DNA from 4 places in the Rhodococcoides sp. S146-33 genome. Region 4 is predicted to be linked to each of the others. Evidence: predicted binding sites of a transcription regulator. Region 4 holds the regulator's gene; each other region holds the start of a gene.
What was found. The regulator LexA, encoded in region 4, represses DNA repair genes until DNA is damaged. The targets are predictions, from matches to a motif close to CGAACANNTGTTCG.

Region 1: AC5WEY_RS23795 (SAV_6107 family HEPN domain-containing protein) is a predicted target of LexA. The motif match lies at 2,470-2,483, and genes of this name have one in related genera.
Region 2: AC5WEY_RS10425 (HNH endonuclease signature motif containing protein) is a predicted target of LexA. The motif match lies at 3,100-3,113, and genes of this name have one in related genera.
Region 3: AC5WEY_RS05055 (HNH endonuclease signature motif containing protein) is a predicted target of LexA. The motif match lies at 2,907-2,920, and genes of this name have one in related genera.

Annotation. Positions count from the first base shown of each region.
Region 1 is NZ_JCAJWY010000008.1:125,605-131,164, reverse strand. It holds gene AC5WEY_RS23810 (carotenoid biosynthesis protein) at 1-195, opposite strand, end outside; gene AC5WEY_RS23805 (phytoene desaturase family protein) at 192-1,799, opposite strand; gene AC5WEY_RS23800 (GNAT family N-acetyltransferase) at 1,805-2,422, opposite strand; gene AC5WEY_RS23795 (SAV_6107 family HEPN domain-containing protein) at 2,619-3,074, shown strand; gene AC5WEY_RS23790 (SCO2097 family morphological protein) at 3,302-3,739, shown strand; gene mraZ (division/cell wall cluster transcriptional repressor MraZ) at 4,256-4,687, shown strand; gene rsmH (16S rRNA (cytosine(1402)-N(4))-methyltransferase RsmH) at 4,907-5,560, shown strand, end outside.
Region 2 is NZ_JCAJWY010000002.1:364,960-370,519, forward strand. It holds gene AC5WEY_RS10410 (iron-containing alcohol dehydrogenase) at 1-635, shown strand, start outside; gene AC5WEY_RS10415 (MadS family sensor histidine kinase) at 632-1,987, shown strand; gene AC5WEY_RS10420 (MadR family response regulator transcription factor) at 1,984-2,664, shown strand; gene AC5WEY_RS10425 (HNH endonuclease signature motif containing protein) at 3,143-5,554, shown strand.
Region 3 is NZ_JCAJWY010000001.1:1,049,059-1,054,618, reverse strand. It holds gene AC5WEY_RS05070 (PLDc N-terminal domain-containing protein) at 1-16, shown strand, start outside; gene AC5WEY_RS05065 (hypothetical protein) at 327-491, opposite strand; gene AC5WEY_RS05060 (hypothetical protein) at 488-817, opposite strand; gene AC5WEY_RS05055 (HNH endonuclease signature motif containing protein) at 1,007-2,872, opposite strand; gene AC5WEY_RS05050 (hypothetical protein) at 3,038-3,622, shown strand; gene AC5WEY_RS05045 (hypothetical protein) at 3,685-4,188, shown strand; gene fmdA (formamidase) at 4,717-5,560, opposite strand, start outside.
Region 4 is NZ_JCAJWY010000002.1:1,099,288-1,104,847, reverse strand. It holds gene hrpA (ATP-dependent RNA helicase HrpA) at 1-1,137, shown strand, start outside; gene nrdR (transcriptional regulator NrdR) at 1,149-1,613, opposite strand; gene AC5WEY_RS13715 (hypothetical protein) at 1,715-2,110, opposite strand; gene lexA (transcriptional repressor LexA) at 2,490-3,167, shown strand; gene AC5WEY_RS13705 (acyl-CoA dehydrogenase family protein) at 3,238-4,380, opposite strand; gene AC5WEY_RS13700 (uracil-xanthine permease family protein) at 4,534-5,560, opposite strand, start outside.

The DNA of each region.
Region 1 (5,560 bases), on a different contig from region 4:
GGTGCCTGCTGTCACGACGACAAGAACGGTGGCCCACACTGCTCCTCGGTGCAGCACGGCATGCAGGATCGACGCGAGTGCGAGCAACGCGACCACGGCGACCGTCACCGCGTCTCGGGTCGACCCCGACACCAGCGGGTAGACGATCTGGCAGCCGACGGCGGCGACCGCGACGACGATCGGTGCAATCCTCATATCCGCCTCCTCCGGAAGAACTCGCGTCGGCGTCCGGCGCGTGCGTCGTCGATCGCGATCCGTGCGGCCGACCGACCGCTGGCTGCAGTGACGCCGCCACCGGGGTGGGTGGATGCGCCGGTGAGATACAGCCCGTCCGCCCCCGGAACTCGATGACCCGCCAGTTGTGGGTGCGGCCGCCACATCATCATCTGATCGAGTGACATGTCCAGGTGCATGATGTTGCCCCCGATCAACCCGAGCTCACGCTCGATGTCGGGCGGTGACTGGACGTGTCGATCCAGCACCGCGCCGGCGAATCCGGGCGCGTACCGATCCATTTCGGCCACGATCCGGTCCGCCTCGAACTCGGCCAACGAGCGTTCGCCCGGAACGTCCGAACGCCATCGTCGGCCGTCGGCGAGAGTGTGTGGATGCCACTGCGACCACAGCGAGATCTGATGTTGTCCCGGCGGCGCGATGGTGGGGTCGATGGCACTGAACGACATTCCGAGCACGGCCGGAGTCGGCGGCAGATCACCGGCGAGTGCGTGGCCGTGTGCCAGGCGCAGCTGGCTGCGGTCACGTACCAGCAGCGCGAGGCCGTGGGTGCCGTCCTCGATTCGGTCGGCACTGGGATATACCGGAAGTGCGTCGGTGGCCAACCGGACCGCAGTGCCGAGTCCAGGACCCACCCGAATCGTGCTGCGCCACCGCGCGATCTGCGTCGCGTCGTGCCCGCCGTCGGCGAGTAGGTCGAGAGTGGTCAAGATATGGCAACCGGCAACGACGACTCGACTGTCGATCTCCCGACCCGATGCCGTCCTGGTGGTCCAGCCGTGCGGGCGGCGTACGAGCGAGGTCACGGCGTCGCCGAGGGTGAGTTCGGCCCCGTCCCGCTGCAACCGGGCGATCATCGCCTCGGTCAGCGCGCCGCTGCCACCAACGGCGCGGCCGGGCGGAAGAGTGTGCATGAGAGCGGCGAAACCGACCATCGGCGCGGTACCCGGCTCGGACATCGGCGGCCCCGACTGTGCGCCGAACCACGCCAGTGCGGCCTTGAGACGTTCGCTCGAGAACATCTCGTCCAGCAACGAATCACCGGTGGCGAGAAATTCGCGCGAGAGCATGCTGCCCCCGTCCGGGGCCCCGAGACCCCAGAAGGAGCGGAGCAGTTTCGCTCCGGTCGGCGGTCCGCCGAACGCGCGCATGGTTCGTTCGCTCCGAGGGCCCCACACCGAGACGAACGTGCGGTAGGCGCTGGCGTCCGCGGCCCCGCACGCAGCGGCGATGGAGTCGCAGGTGCGATCGAGATCGCGATGGAAGACGAGGGCGCGCTCGTCGGTGCCGACGGCTCCCGGTGCGAACGCCCAGGGATCGCAGTCGATGTAGCGGAGGCCGAACTGTGCGAGGTCGAGCTCCTCGACTATCCCCGTGTGGCGGATCATGATGTGCGCCGACGAACCGCGGTCCACCCGATGACCGGGAAAGCGGTCCACGGTCGATACTGCGCCACCGGCAACCGTGTCGCGTTCGAGAACCTCGACGGACCAACCGGCATCGGTCAAGTAGCAGGCGGAGGTCAGGGCGTTATGGCCGGAGCCCACCACCACAGCATCGATCACACCCCTCAGGCTACTGGCCCGTCCAGTGGCAATAGGCGACCGAGCACGGCGAAGGGCCGACGATCGCCTGCGAATCTGAAGTCACGAAGCACGTCCACAAAGCCCAGCCGCCGATAGAGTCGCCAGGCTCGATTGTCCTCTCGCGCCACCTCGGGTGTGGACAACATCACGTTGTCGGCATCCACACCCTCGAGCAACCGATTACACAACTGCCAACCGAGGCCGTACCCCTGGGCGCTCGGGAGAACGTGGAGCTCGGTGAGCTCGAAGTAGTTCCCCAATGCCTTCTCGATACTCTGCGGAGGGTGTCCCGAGCGGCGCAATCCGTCTCGAACCTGTTGATGCCACCACTGATGTGGTGCGCCGTGGTAGCCGTAGGCGACTGCGACCAGTGAATCGGCCTGCCCCGGGTCGGAATTCGGGAGCAGCGCTCCGACCGCACGCCAGCCGGGACGATGCAGATGTTCGCTCCACATCGGTGCCCGGCTCTGCTCGGTGCCGCGTGGGTAACCCATGGCTTCGACGTAGATCGACAGTGCTTCGAGCAGCCGCAGGCGAAATTCCGGGGGCGTCAGATCGACCAGGTACGGCGTTGTCCGCGCATCGGTGACGACTGTCCTCAACCTTTCTTCGGAAACTTGTCGGTGGGCACAGCTATATTGAAAAGCGTCGAACGGGTGTTCGATGATCGGGGCCGAGTGCGCCGGTGGCTTCGACTCCGATCAGGGGTCGAATACTCCGGAGTTCGACTGTAAGGCTTCGTCACGGTTCCGGGCGCGTCAGGTACGCACCGGAGATTCGAACTGGAGGTGTTCGAGTATGACGATCACGAAGGCATTCGATGCCGGCGTGCGGTCGCCGGTGCCGCGTCAGGCCCGGGTTCTGCTCGGTCGAGCCGACGCTCTGTTGTCCGAGTCCATCGGCGAGAGCGACGCGGGTGACCGGTTTCTCGGGAGCTATGCCGCGGCGCTCAAGGGAGCGGCGGCGGTACTGGCGTCGTTGCCGAACTCGATCGGTGCTCGCCCGCGCTCGCGCAACGCGTGGGTGTTGATGGCGAAGGCGGCACCCGAACTCGCTGTGTGGTCGGACTACTTCGCATCGTTCTCGGCCACCCGCGCCGCAGTGGAAGCGGGCGCGTCGAGCACGGTCACCGATCTCGATGCCGACGATTTCTATCGACACGTGAGTAGCTTTTTGAACTCGGTCGACGATCGACTCGGCGGTCAGTCGCGGTTCGCCTCCGTCGACCCGATGACCACACCGTTGTCGGCATAGCTGATCGAAAGGGTCGACGGGCGTGAACTGCCACGTCACACGGTGTTCGGCCGGAGTTTCCGGGACGGCCGTCTCGAAAACTTCGGGGTTTCTCAGGAACACATCGTGCGAGTAGGTGGTAAGCAGCGGATTCAGCTCGTATCATCGTGTCTAGGTAGCCGCCAAGGTCAGCTTCCCGTCGTTTCGCAACAGAAACGACCTTCAATATCAGTGCAGGGGGAGGTACCGTGCCACTCTCCGAGCACGAGCAGCGCATGCTCGATCAGATCGAGAGCGCTCTCTACGCCGAGGATCCCAAGTTCGCGTCTCATGTGAGAGGCGGCCGTGTTCGCGCGGCGTCGAGCAGGAGGCGCTTTCAGGCCGCCGCGCTGTTCGTCGTGGGACTCGTGTTGCTCGTCGCCGGTGTTGCTTTGTCGACGAACAGCTTGGCTTTTCTCGTCGTCAGTCTCATCGGCTTTTTGTTCATGTTCGGTGCCGGGGCACTGTTCCTGTTCGGCGGCTCCAAGAAGGGAGCCGCACCGACGTCCGAGGAAGGTGGCACCACCAACAGTGCCGCCGACGCCTCCGGCCGAGGTACCGGACAGAAATCGAAGGGTGGCCGCAAAGGTGGCAGCTTCACCTCTCGCATGGAGGACCGGTTCCGTAAGAGGTTCGAGCAGGACTGAGTAAGACCGGGTCTTTCACGGCCCGCCCGATTCAGGTTCGTTCCCACAACTTCACGCGTCACTCACAGCAGCACCTCACCTTCGGGTGAGGTGCTGCTGTGTTTGTGCGGTGATCGGATCGCCTGCTGCGGCCGCTGCCGAGCGGACGTCGGCTGCCCGGTGCCGACGGGTCGTAGCCGGCGCATTTCGGGCCGCCTCCCCACTTCGCCCCACGATCAGCAAAAGTCCCCACTTCGCCCCACCTCAGCTCCACTGAGCCTCTCAGGACGGCTCTGTTTCGTCTCATATGTCGCAAAAGGCCTGCTCATGCCGTTGATGGGACGCGTGTGGGCGCTTTTCGTCGGACCTGAACCGGCCTTCCAGGGCTGGATGCTGACCGTCAATTCGAGCAGTCTTTGCTGCCTTTGAACTGGGGAAATGTGAAACTGCCCAAATTATTCGCGCTCTGAATGGTTCGAAGTGGGGGAGAGTGGGGTAAAGTGGTCCGCAGCGGAGAGTCGAGGCTGGAGGTGGCGAGTGTTTCTCGGTACCTACACGCCAAAGCTCGACGACAAGGGTCGACTGACGTTGCCGGCCAAGTTTCGGGACGCGCTTGCAGGAGGTGTCATGGTGAGCAAGGGGCAAGATTTCAGCCTCGCGGTCTACACCGCGGCAGACTTCGCTGAGCGGTCACGGAAGCTGACGGCAGCGTCTCGTGCCAACCCGAAAGCCCGCGCCTACGTTCGTCAGTTCTTTTCGGGAACCGATGAGCAGAGGCCGGACGGACAGGGTCGAATCACCATCAGTCCGGAGCATCGTCGATACGCCGGGCTCGAACGGAACTGTGTGGTGATCGGTTCGATGGATTTCATCGAAATCTGGAACGACGAAGCATGGGCCCGTTACTCCGCTGAAAACGAGCAGGACTTCTCCGACGCATTCGACGAATCCCTCGGGGGAATCTTGTAGACCGCCCAGGTCGCCTGCGAGTGCAGCGAGGCCTCTGCCCGATCAGAACCCTGACGTTCTTCCCCAACGCCAGGTTTCGCAGATCAGGACCCTGACGTTCTTCCCCAACGCCAGGTTCCCTATCGGACAGGGACCTCGAAGCATTCGCTCCGGCGTCCGTGGGCAACCCGCACGGCCCGGACCCGGGCGAGACGTACGTACGCACGACCGGGAGGAACCATGACGGAGGGCGACGGGCGGGACGAGAGCGCATCGTCCACCGACCGACCCGATCGTCGATCCGCAGGTCCGCTGCACGTACCGGTTCGACTCGATCGGGCCGACGAATTACTGGGCCCCGCAATCGATTCTGCTGACGGCACCCGCGTCATGATCGACGCGACTCTGGGACTCGGTGGTCACGCCGAACACTTCCTCCGAACTTATCCGCACCTGCACCTCATCGGACTCGATCGCGATCCCGACGCACTCCGACTCGCCGGATCCCGGCTGGCCCCATTCTCCGATCGAATCACGTTGGTACACACGACGTACGACGGTATTGCCGAGGCGCTCGACGAAGCCGGCCTGCCTGCGCTCGAATCCGTGCACGCCATTCTGTTCGATCTGGGAGTGTCGTCGATGCAGCTGGACGAGTCCGATCGAGGGTTCGCCTACTCCGTCGATGCGCCGCTGGACATGCGGATGAATCCGACCGTGGGTATCACCGCCGCCGACGTGCTCAACACCTACTCGCACGGCGATATCGCGCGAGTACTCAGCACCTACGGCGAGGAGCGGTTCGCCGGGAAGATTGCCTCCGCCGTTCTGCGCCGACGTGAGCACACGCCGTTCACCACCAGTGGTCCGTTGGTCGAATTGCTCTACGCCGCA
Region 2 (5,560 bases), 730 kb from region 4:
CCGTGATCGATCCGATGTTGCTGACCACGATGCCCGAATGGCTCAACGCTGCAACCGGTTTGGATGCCCTGACGCACGGGATCGAGGCATTCGTCTCGCTGGGTCACAACCAGCTCACCGACCATCATGCTCTTCGAGCGATCACCATGGTGATGTCACAGTTGGCTCGGACCATCGACGAGCCCACCGACATGACGGCGCGCGGGTCGATGGCGCAGGCAAGCCTGGAAGCGGGCCTGGCATTCACGAACGCGATACTCGGTGCCACTCATGCCATGAGTCATCAGGTGGGAGGGTTGCTCGACCTCCCGCACGGGGTGATCAACGGAGTGCTGCTGCCACACGTCATTCGCTTCAACGCTGCAGAGGATCCGCTGCCGTACGTGGCCATTGCCACGAGCCTCGGACTGCCCGAGGGGAGGGCCAGGCCGGAGGAGGCCGCTATGGCCGTGGCCGACCGCGTCGACCGCCTCGCGCGTCAGGTCGGTGTTCCTGCGGGTCTGGCAGAGATCGGTGTGAGCGAATCCGATCTGGATGTGTTGGCAACCAATGCATTACGTGATGCGTGCATGTCCACGAATCCGCGTTCGGCCACACACCGCGAGATGGTCGACCTGTTCAGGATCGCGCTGTGAGTTCCGGACCCGACCTGTCTCTGTTGACGGGACTCCGATCGGGCAAGAACACCTTCTATCCGCAGTATCGCGGCGCCGCAGAACGTTTGGAACGAGTGGTCTACGCCCTGGAACTCATCTCACGAGCGCTGGTGCGCACGGTCGACGGTCCGGAAACGCTGGTGTGCGCCGTGGCCGAGGCGGCTCGCGCTCATCTGAGTGCCCGCTGGGTGGTCTTCGCTCTCGCCGATGGTGCCTTGCCGGACGCGGGGCCTCGTCGGCTGGTGCTTGGTCCCGACGCCACACCGTTTCTGGTGGACAACGTCGAGGGGCCACCGCTGCCCGACGACGTGGTCGACTGCCTCGAGTCGATTCGGACGTCCACCTGCGGCGACGGGCTGACCCCGGTGATCTCCGCTCACCATGCATTCGTACCGATCGCGTTCGACGGCCGCGTTGTCGGTGCGTTCGCGGCGTGGACGGGAGAGCAACGGGTACTCGACGCCACCGACGCCGCGGTGTTGAGCATTCTTGCCAGCCAAACTGCGGTGGCACTGCAGAATTCGGCTCTGTTCCAGAGCCGACGGCAATTGCTCGAACGCACCGAGAGTGCCTATGCCGAGGCGAACCGAACAGCGGCAGATCTCGCGGCCCGCAATGCCGAACTGTTGCTGACACAACGTCAACTGGGTGCCGCGCATCGCCATCAGGTGCTCGACGACGAACGTCACCGCATCGCTCGTGAACTGCACGACAGCGTGACCCAGGCCGTGTTGTCCGCGGGAATGCAGATCGAAGTGTGTCGCAGCGAGATCTCGGCCGAAGAACGTAGCGACAGGTTGGATCTGGCCAAGGATCTGACGCGTCGAGCGGTGGATCAGCTGCGGTCGGCGATCTACGCGCTCAATCACCCGCAGGATGCCGATCGCACGTCGCTTCCCGAAATGCTCGAACAGCTTTCCGTGGTCCACATGCCCGACGAGCTACAGGTGTCGCTGCGGGTCGAGGGAACTCCCGTCGAGCTGAGCAGCGAGCGTGAGCACGCACTGCTTCGCATAGCCGGAGAAGCACTGTTCAACACCGCGGTCCATGCACACGCGTCGCGGGCAATACTGCGACTGACCTATTCGCCCGATCAGGTGCAGCTGTCCATTGCGGACGACGGTGACGGCGATCCGGCCCACTTGCGCATGATGCTGCACCTGGCCGAGTCCACCGATGTCGACGGCCGTCACCGCGGACTGGCGAACATGGCGGCTCGTACCCGCGAACACGGCGGGGTCCTCGAGATCCGTCGAGCCCGAACCGGTGGAGTGCGAGTTGCAGTGCGCATTCCGTTCCAGAACCAATCCGAGAAGGGCGAAACACAGTGAGCGTTCCGACGGTTCGCACAGGCGCGGGGCAGGTTTCGGCACCCACGGTCCGCATCGTGCTGGTCGACGATCACGCAATTCTTCGGGACGGGCTTCGCTCGGTACTCGAACGCGAGTCGGATCTGACGATCGTGGGGGAGGCGTCCACCCGGGAGGAGGGTTTGGCCGTCGTTGCGCGGGTCGAGCCCGATATCGTGCTGATGGATCTGAAGCTCTCGGCCAGTTCGGACTACGAGGGCCTCGCTTTGTGTGCGCAGCTGGCCAAGGCGCACAATGGAATCGGTCTGTTGGTGTTGACGACGTTCCTCGACGACCGGCTCGTGGTGGAGGCCGTGCACGCAGGTGCACGAGGATATGTGGTCAAGGACGTCGACACCACCGAGTTGGTTCGTGCGATACGGGCCGTCTCGCGCGGGGAGAGCGCCTTCGATTCGCGCAGCGCCTCGGCTGTCGTCCGTTCTCTGAACGGCACACCGAGCAGCATCGAGCGCCTCACCGAGCGCGAGCTCGAAGTGCTCCGCCTGCTGGCAACGGGTCTGTCCAACAACATGATCGGAACCAGACTCTTCATCTCGGCGACAACCGTCAAGTTTCACGTCAGCAACATCATGCGCAAACTTGCAGTGTCTCGGCGTGCCGAGGCGGTGTACGCGGCGAGTAAGCAGGGGCTGATCTGACGTTGCGGACCTGTCGAGATCATCGTTACTCGACAAGCCTGGTAGTGGCTGCACGAGGAGACCGCTCGATGTGCGGCGGGCTGTACTCAGCCCGCCGATGTCGTGAGCGTCGGTCGCAGCGACGCGATCGCCTTCGACATCGTCCATTCGGATCGATTTCGAGAGCGAGTTCGGCTGCACGATCCAGAGGCCCGAACAATAGTGTTCTCGGTCGACTTTCGGGTGACCACGGATCCTGACGTAATGCGGCTCGTTCTGCAGGTATCGAGTACAGGCCAGCCTGGTCGAGGCGGCCCTCGAGTCGGTCTTCAGCTGTTCGATTGACACGGCACGAGTCCGATCTCGGCTAATCGGTCCTGGTCGGACTCGTCAATTCGGCCTATCGAGCCTGTACTTCCGTTTGTGTCGGTGGGTCGGGTTACTGTTCATCTTGTTCGAACATGCGTTCTTGTTTTGGGTCACCGGGGGGTGAATGGGGATGGCTGTACCGATCGTGTCGTTGGAGGCGTTGACCGCCGCTGCGCAGGCAGAAAACCAGCATGCGTTCCGCAAGATCGCCGCCTGCTACGACGTTCATCGGACCTGGATCACCCACGATTCCAAGTTCAAGCATTACAGCCGGTACGGGCGCACCGAGATGGCGGCCGCGTTGGGCTGCTCGGCGACGGTCGCCGAATCGTACATCTCCGTCGGTGTTGCCCTGCACACGCGACTACCCCTGGTACGGACAGCATTCGAGGCCGGGGAGATCGATCTTCCGCGAGTGCGGACGGTGTGCCGGATCCTCGACAACCTCTCCGACGAGATCGTGCGCATGGTCGAGGACGAGATCGTCGAAGTTGCCCGCCGCACTCCGCCCGGTCCACTCGAGACGGAGATCTGGGACATCTTGCTGCGAGTCGCACCGGAGGAAGCGGCAGCACTACGGGAGTTCGCGAAACGATTCCGCCATGTTTCCTACAGCCCGGCCGGTGAGTTGGCGCGGATCCGGGCGGAATTGACTGCCCCCGAAGCTGCGGCGGCGTGGCAGCTGCTCGAGGAGATGGCCGACACGCTCTGTCCGAAAGACCCCCGCGGTAAACAAGATCGATTGTGTGATGCGTTCATGGCCCGCATGCACGGTGAACCCCGCCTGGCGTGCCTGTGCCAACGCGAGGACTGCCCGAAAAAAGATGCGGGGTTGCCGGATCGCCGGTTGCCGTTGACGATGATCACGGTCGATATCGCCACCCTCATCGGATTGATTGCGAACCCTGCTTATCTCGCCGGGCATGGCTCGATCGATCCGGATCTGGCGCGGGAGTTGGCGCGCAACAGTCAGTGGCAGGTCCTGCTCACCGAGGCGGTCACTCTCGCGGAGAAGCTCGGTCTGGCGGTGCAGAACCCGGAGACCGGGGAATGGGAACGACGCAGTTGCGGCGAGACAGACAGGGCTGCAACGGGATCCGGTGCGGGAACGATGACCGATGAGGACACAGGCACGCACGCAGACGCCGACGTAAACGCAGACGCAGACGCAGACTCGGATGCAAGTGCAGATGCGAATGATGACTCGGCAGATGCTGCTGATGATGTGGAAGGCGGGTCGGCGACGGATTCGGAGGCGAAGGCTGGTCCCTCGACCTCATCGACTTCGGCCAGTGCACCCGCATCTGAACGTGCGCCGGAAAACACGTCGGCACCGGAGACGCCCGCAGATGAGTCACCGGCAGATGCGGTCGACGAGACGAACGAGACCGGCGTGTCCGATGAGAACGGCGAAACTGGCGAGATCGAGGAGACCGGCGGCTCCGAGGAGGACGGTGAGTTCACACCCGTACCTGCAACCGACCCGTCGGCAACGCCCGAACCAGGTGCCGCCGAGCCTGTTCGTGATCACGCTGCAACACGTGCGGGGGCACAATCGACCGACCAGCAAGCGGACGCACCGTCGGTCACCGGCTCTGACGTAGCTCCTTCGTCCGAAGCCGCGTCAGCTTCAGGATCGCCTACGGAACAGACATCGCCAACACCGGATGTTGTACCGAACTGTGCGCAATCACGTTCGTCTGCAACACCATCCGGCCCCGCACCATACGGGGCAGCATCATCCGGCTCAACAACATCCGGTCCGATGTCAGCCGCCGAAGGCCCGGCACCAGGAACTGCCCCCGCTGCCACTGCCGCCAGCACCGACAAACGTCAGCGTCGCTTGGGATCACTGACCTCCGCTGCGGCCCTGTTCTGCACCCACACACCCGTCGGCAAGGGCACACGGCACAGCTCTGCCCTCGACTTTCCCACCGCATCACGGCTCAACGACCGAACGACTCGAGCAGCAGGCCGCACACCCTCAGGTATCTACCTTGGCAACGCCTCCCTCGCCGCTGCTCTCGAAGCAGCGATCACCGCCGACCCCACCCTCGGAAAGTCCGTCGCACGGGATCCACTGACCGACCGGGCGCTGGTCTACCGACCCGATGCCCTGACCACCGCGGCCGTCCGGCTCCGCGACCGCCACTGCCGCTTCCCCGGCTGCCAGCGTCCAGCAGACCGCTGCCAACTCGATCACTTGATCCCGTTCGATCACGCCGACCCACTGGGCGGCGGCTGGACGACGGTCAACAACCTGCAATGTCTCTGCGAGTTCCACCACACCGTCAAAACCGCCGGCTACTGGAGCGCCGTCATGCTCCCGGGCGGCGCGATCCTCTGGCGATCCACCTCGAAGACCACCCGAATCACACTGCCCGCCAACGGCACAGCCGTACCCATCCTCGACAACGACCTGCGCCCACACATCCCCACCAAACCCAGACGATCCGGCATCATCGCCTACCCCCAGCAACCGGACAACCACGAGCAGGAATCAGAACCAACGATCGAGGATGCCGATGAGCCGCCGTTCTAGGTGCGT
Region 3 (5,560 bases), on a different contig from region 4:
CGGCGGCAACCGATGACAATTCAATATCCAGTCGCATTGCGCAGGTCGATATTCACCAGATGGCTCATCTGATCGCGTAGCCACTCGATCGTCTGGCGATCAGGCGCGGGCGCGTGGGCCAACAGCGTCCAGCGCAGACGAGTTTTCGGAGTCAGGTCGAACTGCAATAGGACGTCGGGGTGCAGAACAGCGGAGTTCGATTCGGTGGACGCCCGCAGGGTGGCCAGGTCCTACGTGCGCCGATGGTCCGTCCCTGGGCAACGGAGAAGGCCCGCACCCGGTGTCGGGGTACGGGCCTTGTCGGTTCTGCGGGCTGTGAGCCTGTGTCAGGGCTGTTCGGCCGGTGGTGTGGCGGGGTGCCCTTCGGCAGCGTCGCGGATCCACTGGGGTACCTCGAGGCCGTCTCGTTCGTACAACGCGACTGATGCCCGTGCTGCGGCCCGCGCTACCTGTGGTCGGGCGGCGGTAATGCGCTTCTCGGTGGTGGTCATCGGGGGTCCTCCTGCTCGTTCTGCTTGTCAGTGTCCTCGGTTTGTGCCGGTGACGCCAGTGCTCGCCATAACGCCCGAGTCGCGACAGCACGCAGCACGTCTCGTTCGGTTCTGGTGATGAGCGGCGAGTCGGTCACCGGTGTGTAGATGTCCCAGCCAAGGGCGGCTTCGGCCTCGTTCTCGCTGGTGGTGCGTTCGAGGCACCAGGTGATCCGCTGCCAGGCTTGAGCGCGTTTGTCGGCCAATCTGCGTTGGCGGACGGTCAGGGCGACGCCGACGACGGCGAGGACTCCGACGATCAGGGTGACCCATGCTTGTGCGGGCATCAGGGGCATTCCTTTCAGGTGGTCGGTGGTGCCCGGGTGCCGTCAGGCATCGGGACAAGTGGTTGCCGGCGTGAAGTTCCGCGGACGATGCCGCCTTCGATGTAGGTGAATCCGTCTCCACCGCCGTCGCGGAGCGGCCGCCATGTAACGACCACAGACAGAGCTGTGCCGTGGTGCTGGTGTGGGTCGTCATGCGGGTTGTCGTGGTTCCTCGTCGCCGATGTCGTCGTGCTGTTCGGGCGGGTACAGCACTTCCTCGGGATGGTGTGCGTGATTGATCAGCCCGCGGCGCTTGGGGTCCATTCCCGATGGTGGGTGCCAGAGGGTGCGGCCCGGATAGCGATGTCCTGCTCCGGTTTTGGTGGTCGCCCATTTTCCTGGTCCGGTACCGACGAGGGCGTGGTGCATGTCGCAGCCGAAGGTGAGGGCGTCGATGTCGGTGGGCCCGCCCTCGACCCAATCGTCGATGTGATGGGACTGGCACCAGGTCGCCGGGCGGGTGCAGGAGGGGAAGCTGCAGCCGCGGTCTCGGGCGATGAGCACGATGCGTTGGTCGGCGGAGGCGATGCGTTTGGATCGTCCGAGGTAGAGGGCTCTGCCGTGGTCGTCGAAGATGGTGAGGTAGTGGCGGGCGTGGGAGGCCATGCGGATCGCGTCGCGGATCGAGACGCGGGATCCGGTGCCGGTCATGGCGTAGCCGCAGCCCGATTCGAGGTCTTTCAAGCTCATGGTGACGATGGCGGTGACGGGTAGGCCGCGGTGTGTGCCGAGGGTGCCGGAGGCGAGTGTGTGCCGGAGTGCCATTTTCAGGGCGTCGTGTCGGCGTTCGTTCTGGGTGCGTCGATCCCGAGCGGCCGCAGCGTCGCGTGCAGCAGTGTGGGTGTCGGTATCGGTATCGGTATCGGGTCCGTCGGTGTCGTCGTCGATATCGGCTGCGTCGGTTGTGTCGCCTGGTTCGGCACTGCCGTTGCCTGCAGCTGTGTCGTGGGGTGCTGTGGCGTCGGGTGCTGTGCCGCAACCACAGTCGGCACCGTCACTGCAGTGGTCACCGTCACCGCAATCGTCGCGCTCGTCATCGCCGCAGTCGTCGTCACCGTCGTAGTCCGTCTCATCCCACAGGCCCGCGTCGTTGGACCCCGCATCGCAGGACCCCGCATCGCTGGCACCTGCTTCGTGGGTGGTCGGCTCGGGCTTCGGCGCTGTGGCACTGCCGTTCTCGCCGTCTTCGTCGTCGTGGACGACCGATGTCGGGTCGGCAGGATTGTTGACCCCCGGTTTCGCAGCTTTGCAGAACAGGGCCTCGAGGTAGGCCCGCAGTTCGGAATCGACGCAGAACTTCCCGTCCGACATCCCGTCGGCGCCCTGCTCACCGAGGTAGAAGAACGCATCCCGACGCTTCTTCGGCTTGGGCTTGCCGTTCTCGTCCTCGTCCTCGTCCTCGTCGTAGTCACCGTCGGGGCTGAGGATCGAATCCAAATGAGCCACCAACGGCGCGAAATCATCTGGACGCCGGGTGCAGGCGTAGCCCACCAACTGCTGTTCGGCGAGATCACGGGTCTGCAGATCGACACTGGCCGGCAGATGCTTGAAGAATTCGCGGATCATCTGCACATGTTTGGCATCGAGCAACCCCGCCCGCAGCGCGGCCGCGGTATGCGGCAGCAGGGGCGGCAGAACCTCACCGGACAGTGCGGTGCGATCCCCCAACTCCGCAGCCAGACGCACCCGCGCTCCGGCGGCGCGTGGGGTGATGCGCAGCATCCATGCCACCGAGCACGGCACCGACCCCGGATACACATCGAGGCCGCGCTGATCGATCAGCTCGTTGAGCCAGGTGTACGAATACGCCGGCAGCGACCGCGACACAGTTTCCATGCGTTGGATCACCGCACGCCGGTCGGCGTTCGTCCACGACACCGACCCCTGCCCGGCCAACTCCGCCACCGCGGACTCGACCCGGTCGATCAGCGCCGACAGTGCGGGATCGGACACGACAGGGGGAGGCGGCACCGTCTCGATGCCGTCCACCCCTGATCCGCCGTCCCCCGAAAGCATGAACAGAATCTATCGCGACCCACCGACAGACTTTCGAACACGCGTTCCCAACTGACTCTTACCACCGCGAGTAGTCCGATCCACCGGGTTGGTCGGTAGCGTCGTGGCAACGCATCAGATCGCGCCCAGGATCAGAAAGCTCGGTATCGACAGGGAGGGCACACCATGACCGTGCGACCGTCCGACGACGCAACTGCCGCCGATTGGCTCGTCCGCGCTGACCGCGATTGGTGGGATCTTGTCACCAGGGGCCCACTGGGGTACGAGAGCTACGCGCGGCTACGGTTCATCCCAGATCCGACACACCCGACTCAACGCGAGGGCGAGGCTGACGTTCCGTACGACGAGCGCTCGGAGACAGACCGATTGGCGATAGTCGTCGCGACACTGGCGAGGCACACGACGACGCCACTGGACTGCTACTTCTGTGTGTGGGAGGGATGGGGCGGTCCAACGGTTCGGGGTGCCGCACGAATCAACCTTCCCGAACGGGGAGCGTTCCTGTTCCGAGGACCTGCCCTGGACCTGCTGAACTGGGAGCAGGCCCTTGATACCCCGGGTTCCGAGAGTCTGCCGATTCCCTCGTTCGTCTGGCCCGCCGACCGCGCCTGGTGCATCGCCAACGACGTCGACCCCCACTTCGCCACCATCGGTGCCAGTTCGGCGGCGATCGAGGACGTTCTCGCCGACCGTCGAGTCGACACGGTCGTCGACGACCCTGCCAGCCCACAACCCTGGTACAGCCATTGAATACCGACGGCACCGAATGGTCGAACACCGATCTGCAACAGGATGTCTCGGAAACAAGGTGGGTGAACGACAGCCTGAAGATCGTGCCCCACACCATGGTGGGCTCGCTGGTCCCCACGATGTTCGACGCCTATGCCCGCGTCCAGCACCCGCTGCGCAACTCCGAACACGTTGCACGCTGGCATGTTCAGCTGGCAGCCATCATCGAGGTATTCGCTCGAAGCACGAATACACCGAACGAATGCTGGTTCGCCATCTGGGAGGGCAACACCGCACTCGACGACATTCGCGATTGCGCACCGACCGCAGACATCGCCGGCTACAACTATTTTCTGATGAAGGGATCGGTCTCACGCGCAGCGGACACCCTCGGTGGGTTGTCGCCCAATCTGTGGTGGCCCGCCGACCACGCGTGGTGCGTGGCCCAACACTTCGACTTCCCCTGTGCGTATCTCGGAGGCAGCGAAGATACGGTCGCCGACATTCTGGCGCTCACCGAGCTCGAATCCTCGCCAGTCCGCGTCGACCAGATCATCACTGCGAACTACGACGAGCGAAACGACTGAGTCGCCTCGACCCCTGACCCAACGGTCTCGACAACCGATGCCTTCCATCGAACCCCGAATCCCGCAGGTACTGAATCCCGTTGGTGGTACTCCAGCACACCGCTGTACGTCACACTGAACGCGCCAGGGTGGCGAGTCGGGATCAACTGCCGGCGTTGCACGAGCAGACCCGTCCGATCCAGGACGCGGAGGCTGCCCCGCGGTTTCGTGCGAAAGTCCAACCACAGGTATCTATCCCACACCAGGCAACCGTGCAGAATCACATCACCGACCAGGCCACCATCAGCCATCATCAGCCATCATCGTGGTAAATCCGTCGCCGAGGTGTGCTATCCACTCCGTTCTGCCATCGATATCCACAGCCTCGACCCGAGCCGGCACGTCAGAACACACCTCTTCGGGGAGGTCTATCCGCTCAGACGAAAACCAGCGCGTGGTCGGTACGAACACTGCACCGACGGCAGGCTCGTCGGGCCACGGTTCCATGTCTTCGAGCATCCACAGTTGCGACATATCGAGCCAAGTCGATCAGAACTGTGCCCGGGGAGCCCCCATTCCCGGATCGATTTGGAACGGACCGCTGGCCGAGGGCGCTATCGGGAAATCGAAGATCGCAGTGGGGATGTACACCGTGGCACAGGAATTCGGGATATCCACCACCCCGGACAGGCGTCCTTCGATCGGGGCCGAGCCCAGTAGCAGGTACGCCTGCTCGGGGCTGTAGCCGAACTTGGTGAGGTAGTCGATCGCGTGCATACACGCGTTTTGGTACGAGAGGTCGGAGTCCAGATACTTCTGCTCCCCGTCGACGGTCACCGAAATGCCGGAGAAGGCAATCCATTCCGAGTACTGCGGTGCGGTGTTGCCCGGCATGAAGATCGCGTTTTCGCTCACCCCGTAGGTCTCCATGCCACCCTTGATCAGGTCGACGTGCAGGTCCATGAAGCCGCCCATTTCGATGGCTCCGCAGAACGTGATCTCGCCGTCTCCCTGTGAGAAGTGCAAGTCTCCGAACGACAACTTCGCCCCCGGCACGAACACCGGATAGAAGACGCGAGTGCCCTTGGTGAGGTTCTTGATGTCCTGATTTCCGCCGTTCTCACGCGGCGGTGCCGTACGCGCGGCTTCACCTGCTACGCGGGAGAATTCGTCACCGCTGAGTGAACCGAGGATCGCACCGTCCAGTTCCGGTGCGAGAGCAAGAGGTGGAACACGCTGGGGATCCGTCGCAATCAAGGCACCTTCCCGGGCGTTCCACTTGGCCAACAGTGCAGCCGACGGCGCGGTACCCATCAGACCGGGGTGGGTGATTCCGGTGTACTTCACGTGCGGGACGTGGCGAGACGTGGTGGTCTGACCGGAAAAGTCCCAG
Region 4 (5,560 bases):
GCCCCCGATTTCGCCGCCGCGGCCTTGGCGGTCATGAAGCCTCGCGCGGAGACTCTGGTGACGGCACTGGCACGCGAGCTGTCGCGGGCTGCCCAGTGCCACATCACCGCGAAGGACTTCGACGCCGCGGGTCTGCCCGACCACCTGAAGATGACGTTCGCAGCCGTCGACCCGGCCGGAAAGGTGTTGGGTAGCAACAAGGATTTGACGGTTCTGCGCACCAGCCTGTCCGGCGAAGTCGGTCGTCAGGTCGCGAGTGCGGTCGGCGACGCCGAGCGCGCGCCTACTCTCGCGTGGACCTCGGGCACTCTGGGCCGACTCGAGTCGACCGTCACCCGTGATGTGGGCGGACAGAAGGTCACCGGCTACCCGGCGTTGGTGCCGGAAGGACCCGGCGTTGCGGTTCGAGTCCTGAGCACGCCCGCCCAGCAGCGAGCAGCCATGCGCTCCGGAACTCGGGCCCTACTGTTGTCGACGGCACCGAAAGGAACCAAAGCTCTGCTGGCCGGCCTGCCGACCGCGGAACGTCTTGCGCTCGGCCAGAATCCGTACGGCGGAGTCGATGCGCTCCTCGAGGAGTGTCGAGTCCTTGCGGTCGAGGAAGCAATGGACGCACACGGTGGACCGGTCCGAGATCCGGAGGCTTTCGAGAAACTTCGCGCATCGGTCAATGCCGAGGTGCCACAGCGCACCGCCGCGGTGCTGGCCCTGGTGCGTCCCGTGCTGACGGCAGCTCTCGCGCTGTCGGCGCAGCTACAGGTGTCCTCGGGTGAGCCCGCCGACGATGTTCGGGAACAGCTCGACGGCTTGATCTTTCGCGGGTTCGTCACCGAATTCGGTTCACGCAGGCTGGCAGACCTGCCGCGATACCTCGCTGCGGCGACCAAGAGGTTGGCCACACTTCCGAGCAGCGCAGGCCGTGATGCGGCCGCGATGGACGTACTCGACCGCGTCTACGCCTCGTATGGGCGGCTGCTGGATTCGCTTCCGGAGGGCCGAAAGAACAGCGCTGGCGTGCAGGAGCTGTTCTGGATGATCGAAGAATTGCGGGTAGGGCTGTTCGCGCAAGGAATTCGGACTGCGTATCCGGTCTCGGAGAAACGCATCGAGAAGGCAATCGCGGATGAGGCCCGCTGAAGGTCGAACCGTCAGTCGATGTCCGCAGATTCGCGGTGCTTGCGCAGTTCGTGGATTTCTTTCTCGAAATCCTCGGCCGAACTGAACGAGCGATACACGGACGCAAATCGCAGATACGCGACCTCGTCGAGGTCGCGTAGCGGACCGAGAATGGCCAACCCCACCTCGTTACTGGGAATTTCGGCGGAGCCGGCGGCACGAATGGCGTCTTCCACCTGCTGAGCCAAGAGATTCAGCGCGTCGTTGTCGACATCTCTGCCCTGGCAGGCCCTGCGCACTCCTTTGACGACTTTTTCACGGCTGAACGGTTCGGTCACTCCGCTCCGCTTCACGACTGCGAGCACGGCGGCCTCGACGGTGGTGAATCGCCGACCGCATTCCGGGCAGGAGCGACGACGCCGAATTGCCTGCCCCTCGTCCATCTCACGCGAATCGACCACGCGTGAGTCGGGATGCCTGCAGAACGGGCAATGCATGAAGGAGCCTCCGTCGTAGCCGATGCGCCGACATCGAACATGCGTGTCGGAGCAATCAGTCGAGGATACTCAGTCATCGGCGTGTGCGATGGGGCCGGTGGTCATCTGCCGGGCGCGTACTCGACCACGGCACCGTCGTGAACCTCGACGACGCCTGCGGGCTGCACCCCAGCGCCGGGCGCATCGGCTCGTAGGTTCGCGATGCCGATCAGGCCACCGGCAACGACGACGGCTGCGAGCACCCACAGCACCAGCGATCGCAGCCGGACCGGCTGACCGGCGAAGTGCGCCGAGGTCTCGTCGAAGTCGCGATCGGCTGCCTCGCGGTCGGTGACATCGGTCCAGGACGACTCCAGAACCGGCAGGCACGGAGTCGTGTACGCACCGCGCATCGCGATGGAGCTCCGCAACGCAGGACGAGCACGGCGACGACGTTCGACGACAGTGGACCGGCTACGGACACCTGCGGTGGTGGGGCGATCGGTGATGATGGTCATCGGAACCTCGTCTTCGCTCGTTGGATCGATTGTTCGATCAGGCGTTCGATGGACGCTTGTTCGAAGTTCTATCACGAGCCTCCGACAAAGTCTGCAGAAAACGCGACACGAGTCGAACAGATGTTTGATTCAACAGCTGATACACGCTAGATTCGTGTCAGAAACCACACGCCACACGAGTCGACACCATCAACTCCAGTCCGCGCAGACCGAACCACGCAGACCGGATCCAGGACACCAGCAGGAGGCCGACAGCATGAAGGACCAGACCTCGACGAGGTCGACCACGGGTTCCAAGACGACCGGTTCCAAGGCGACCACGTCCGTGCCTACGAAGGCCGCCGCAGGGAAGCCTGCCGCGGAACCGACGCCCAAGGCCATGGAAGTCGGCACCGACATCAGCGCCGGCCTGACGGAGCGACAGCGAAAGGTGCTCGAGGTCATCCGAGCTTCGGTGACCGAGCGCGGCTACCCGCCCAGCATTCGTGAGATCGGTGATGCCGTCGGCCTGACGTCGACGTCGTCCGTTGCCCATCAGTTGCGCACTCTGGAGCGAAAAGGATTCCTGCGGCGCGACGCCAACCGCCCTCGCGCGGTCGACGTCCGCGGACTCGACGAGGTACAGGCCGATCAGGCTGCTGCCGCGGTCGACGGATCGTCCGAGGAACAGGATCGCTTGCCGACGCCGACGTTCGTGCCGGTTCTGGGACGAATTGCCGCCGGTGGACCGATCCTGGCCGAGGAAGCCGTCGAGGACGTGTTTCCGCTCCCCCGCGAGCTGGTCGGTCAGGGTTCGCTGTTCCTGCTCAAGGTCGTGGGCGAGTCGATGATCGATGCAGCCATCTGTGACGGCGACTGGGTGGTGGTTCGTCAGCAATCCGTGGCAGACAACGGAGACATCGTGGCGGCGATGATCGACGGTGAAGCGACCGTCAAGACGTTCAAGCGGTCGAAGGGCGAGGTGTGGCTGCTGCCGCACAACCCGCTGTTCGAGCCGATTCCGGGAAACAACGCTGCCATCCTCGGCAAGGTCGTCACCGTGATGCGCAAGCTGTAGAGAACAGCACCGAAACGCGAAGGGCCGCAGCACAGTGTGCTGCGGCCCTCGTGCTTTTCGGATCAGCGGATCATAGATTCAATCCGCGGCCGATGATCTCTTTCATGATTTCGGTCGTGCCACCGTAGATGGTCTGCACCCGAGAATCCATGTAGGCCTTGGCGATCGGATATTCCTTCATGTAGCCGTAGCCGCCGTGCAACTGCAGGCACCGGTCGATCAGCTTGACCTGGTTCTCGGTGGTCCACCATTTCGCCATGGCGGCTTCCTGCACGGTCAACTTGCCATCGTTGAGCAGTTCGATGAACTTGTCGACCATGATGCGGGTGGCGGTGGTTTCGGTGGCCAACTCCGCCAACACGAAGCGGGTGTTCTGGAACTTGCCGATCGACTTACCGAAGGCCTTGCGATCTCGGCAGTACTGGATGGTCATGTCCAGGGCCGATTCCATGGCCGCGGCGGCGACAACAGCGATCGAGAGCCGTTCCTGCGGAAGATTCTGCATGAGGTAGATGAAGCCCATGCCTTCTTCACCGAGCAGATTGGCTGCGGGCACGCGAACGTCCGTGAAGCTGAGTTCGGCGGTGTCCTGGGCCTTCATCCCGATCTTGTCGAGATTGCGGCCGCGCTCGAAACCTGGCATGTCGCGCTCCACGACCAGCAGGCTGAAGCCCTGGGCACCCTTCTCGGGGTCGGTGCACGCCACGACGATGATCAGATCGGCGTTGATTCCGTTAGTAATGAACGTTTTCGATCCGTTCAGTACCCAGTCGTCGCCGTCGCGAACGGCCTTGGTCTTGATGCCCTGCAGGTCGCTTCCGGTGCCCGGCTCGGTCATGGCAATCGCGGTGATCAGCTCACCCGAGCAGAATCCGGGGAGCCAGCGCTGCTTCTGTTCGTCGTTCGCCAACTCGATGAAGTACGGCGCGACGACGTCGTTGTGCAGGGTGAAGCCGATGCCGCTGTAGCCGCCGCGGGTGGTTTCCTCGGTGACGATTGCGTTGTAGCGGAAGTCCTTGACGCCACCGCCACCGAACTCCTCCGGTGCGGCCGTTCCGAGGAAGCCCTGCTTGCCGGCCTCGACCCAGACGCCGCGGTCGACGATGTTCTGCTCTTCCCACTTCGCGTGATTGGGGGCTACGTGCTGTTCGAGAAACTTCCGGTACGACTCCCGGAACAGTTCGTGCTCGGGCTCGAAAAGTGTGCGTTCCACGCAGATCTCCTTGTTCGGTGCGCACCGTCGTCGACCGCGAGAAAGGGGTGTCACAGCGCGGTCGTCGGTGCGACTGACGTCACCGTTCAAGACTACTTTCGCGGTGCACCGGGGGTCGATGACCAAAACGTGCGCGATCCGTGACCGCCCCCGCTACGTCCGCCGAGACGCGGTACTTTTCGCGAGCGCCGAAACGATCGGATAACCGACCAGAATGCCGAGCGAACCCCACGCGATTCCGCCGAGTTCGACCGAACCGACCGACAGCGTGAGGTCGCCGATACCCGCGACCAGTGCCGCGGCAACGACGATCAGGTTGACCGGATCGGCGAAGTCCACCTTGGCGTCGGTCCAGATGCGAACGCCCAGCAGCCCGATGAGTCCGTACAGAACCAGTGTTGCCCCGCCGATGACCCCGTCGGGAACGGTGAAGATGAGGGCACCGAACTTGGGCGAGAACGCGAGCACTATCGCGGTGAAGGCCGCGACCCAGTACGCGGCCGTGGAGTAGACGCGGGTGGCGGCCATGACCCCGATGTTCTCCGCGTACGTGGTGGTACCCGAGCCGCCGGCAGCACCGGCCAGGGTGGTCGCCAACCCGTCGGCAATCAGCGCGTCACCGGCGACGTCGTCGAGGTTCTTGCCGGTCATCGCCGCGACTGCTTTGACGTGTCCGACGTTCTCGGCCACGAGGACGATGACTACGGGCAACGCCACCAGGATCACCGACAGCTCGAACGACGGTCCACGAAACTCGGGCAAGCCGATCCAGCTCGCGGCGCTCAAGGCATCCAGGCGTAGTTGCGAAATTCCCCCGGTGACGGCCGCGAAGACCCAGCCGACCACGACGCCGAGCAGAATCCCGAGCCGGCCCAGCAGTCCGGGTCCCACGGCTGTGGCCAGCAGAATGGCAACCAGCGTCACGGCAGCGATCAAGGGCTGCGCCTCGAACGACGTCGTTGCGGCCGGGGCCAGATTGAGTCCGATCAACACGACCACTGCGCCGGTCACCACCGGCGGCATCGCGGCGTCCAGAACTCGCCGACCGGCGAACTTGACCACGAAGCCGATGGCCGCAAGCACGACACCGACACACAGCACGGCGCCGAGTTGCGCGGCCGGGCCGTTGGCCTGGGTGGCACCGAGTGGAGCCAGGAATGCGAAGGACGACCCCAGGTAG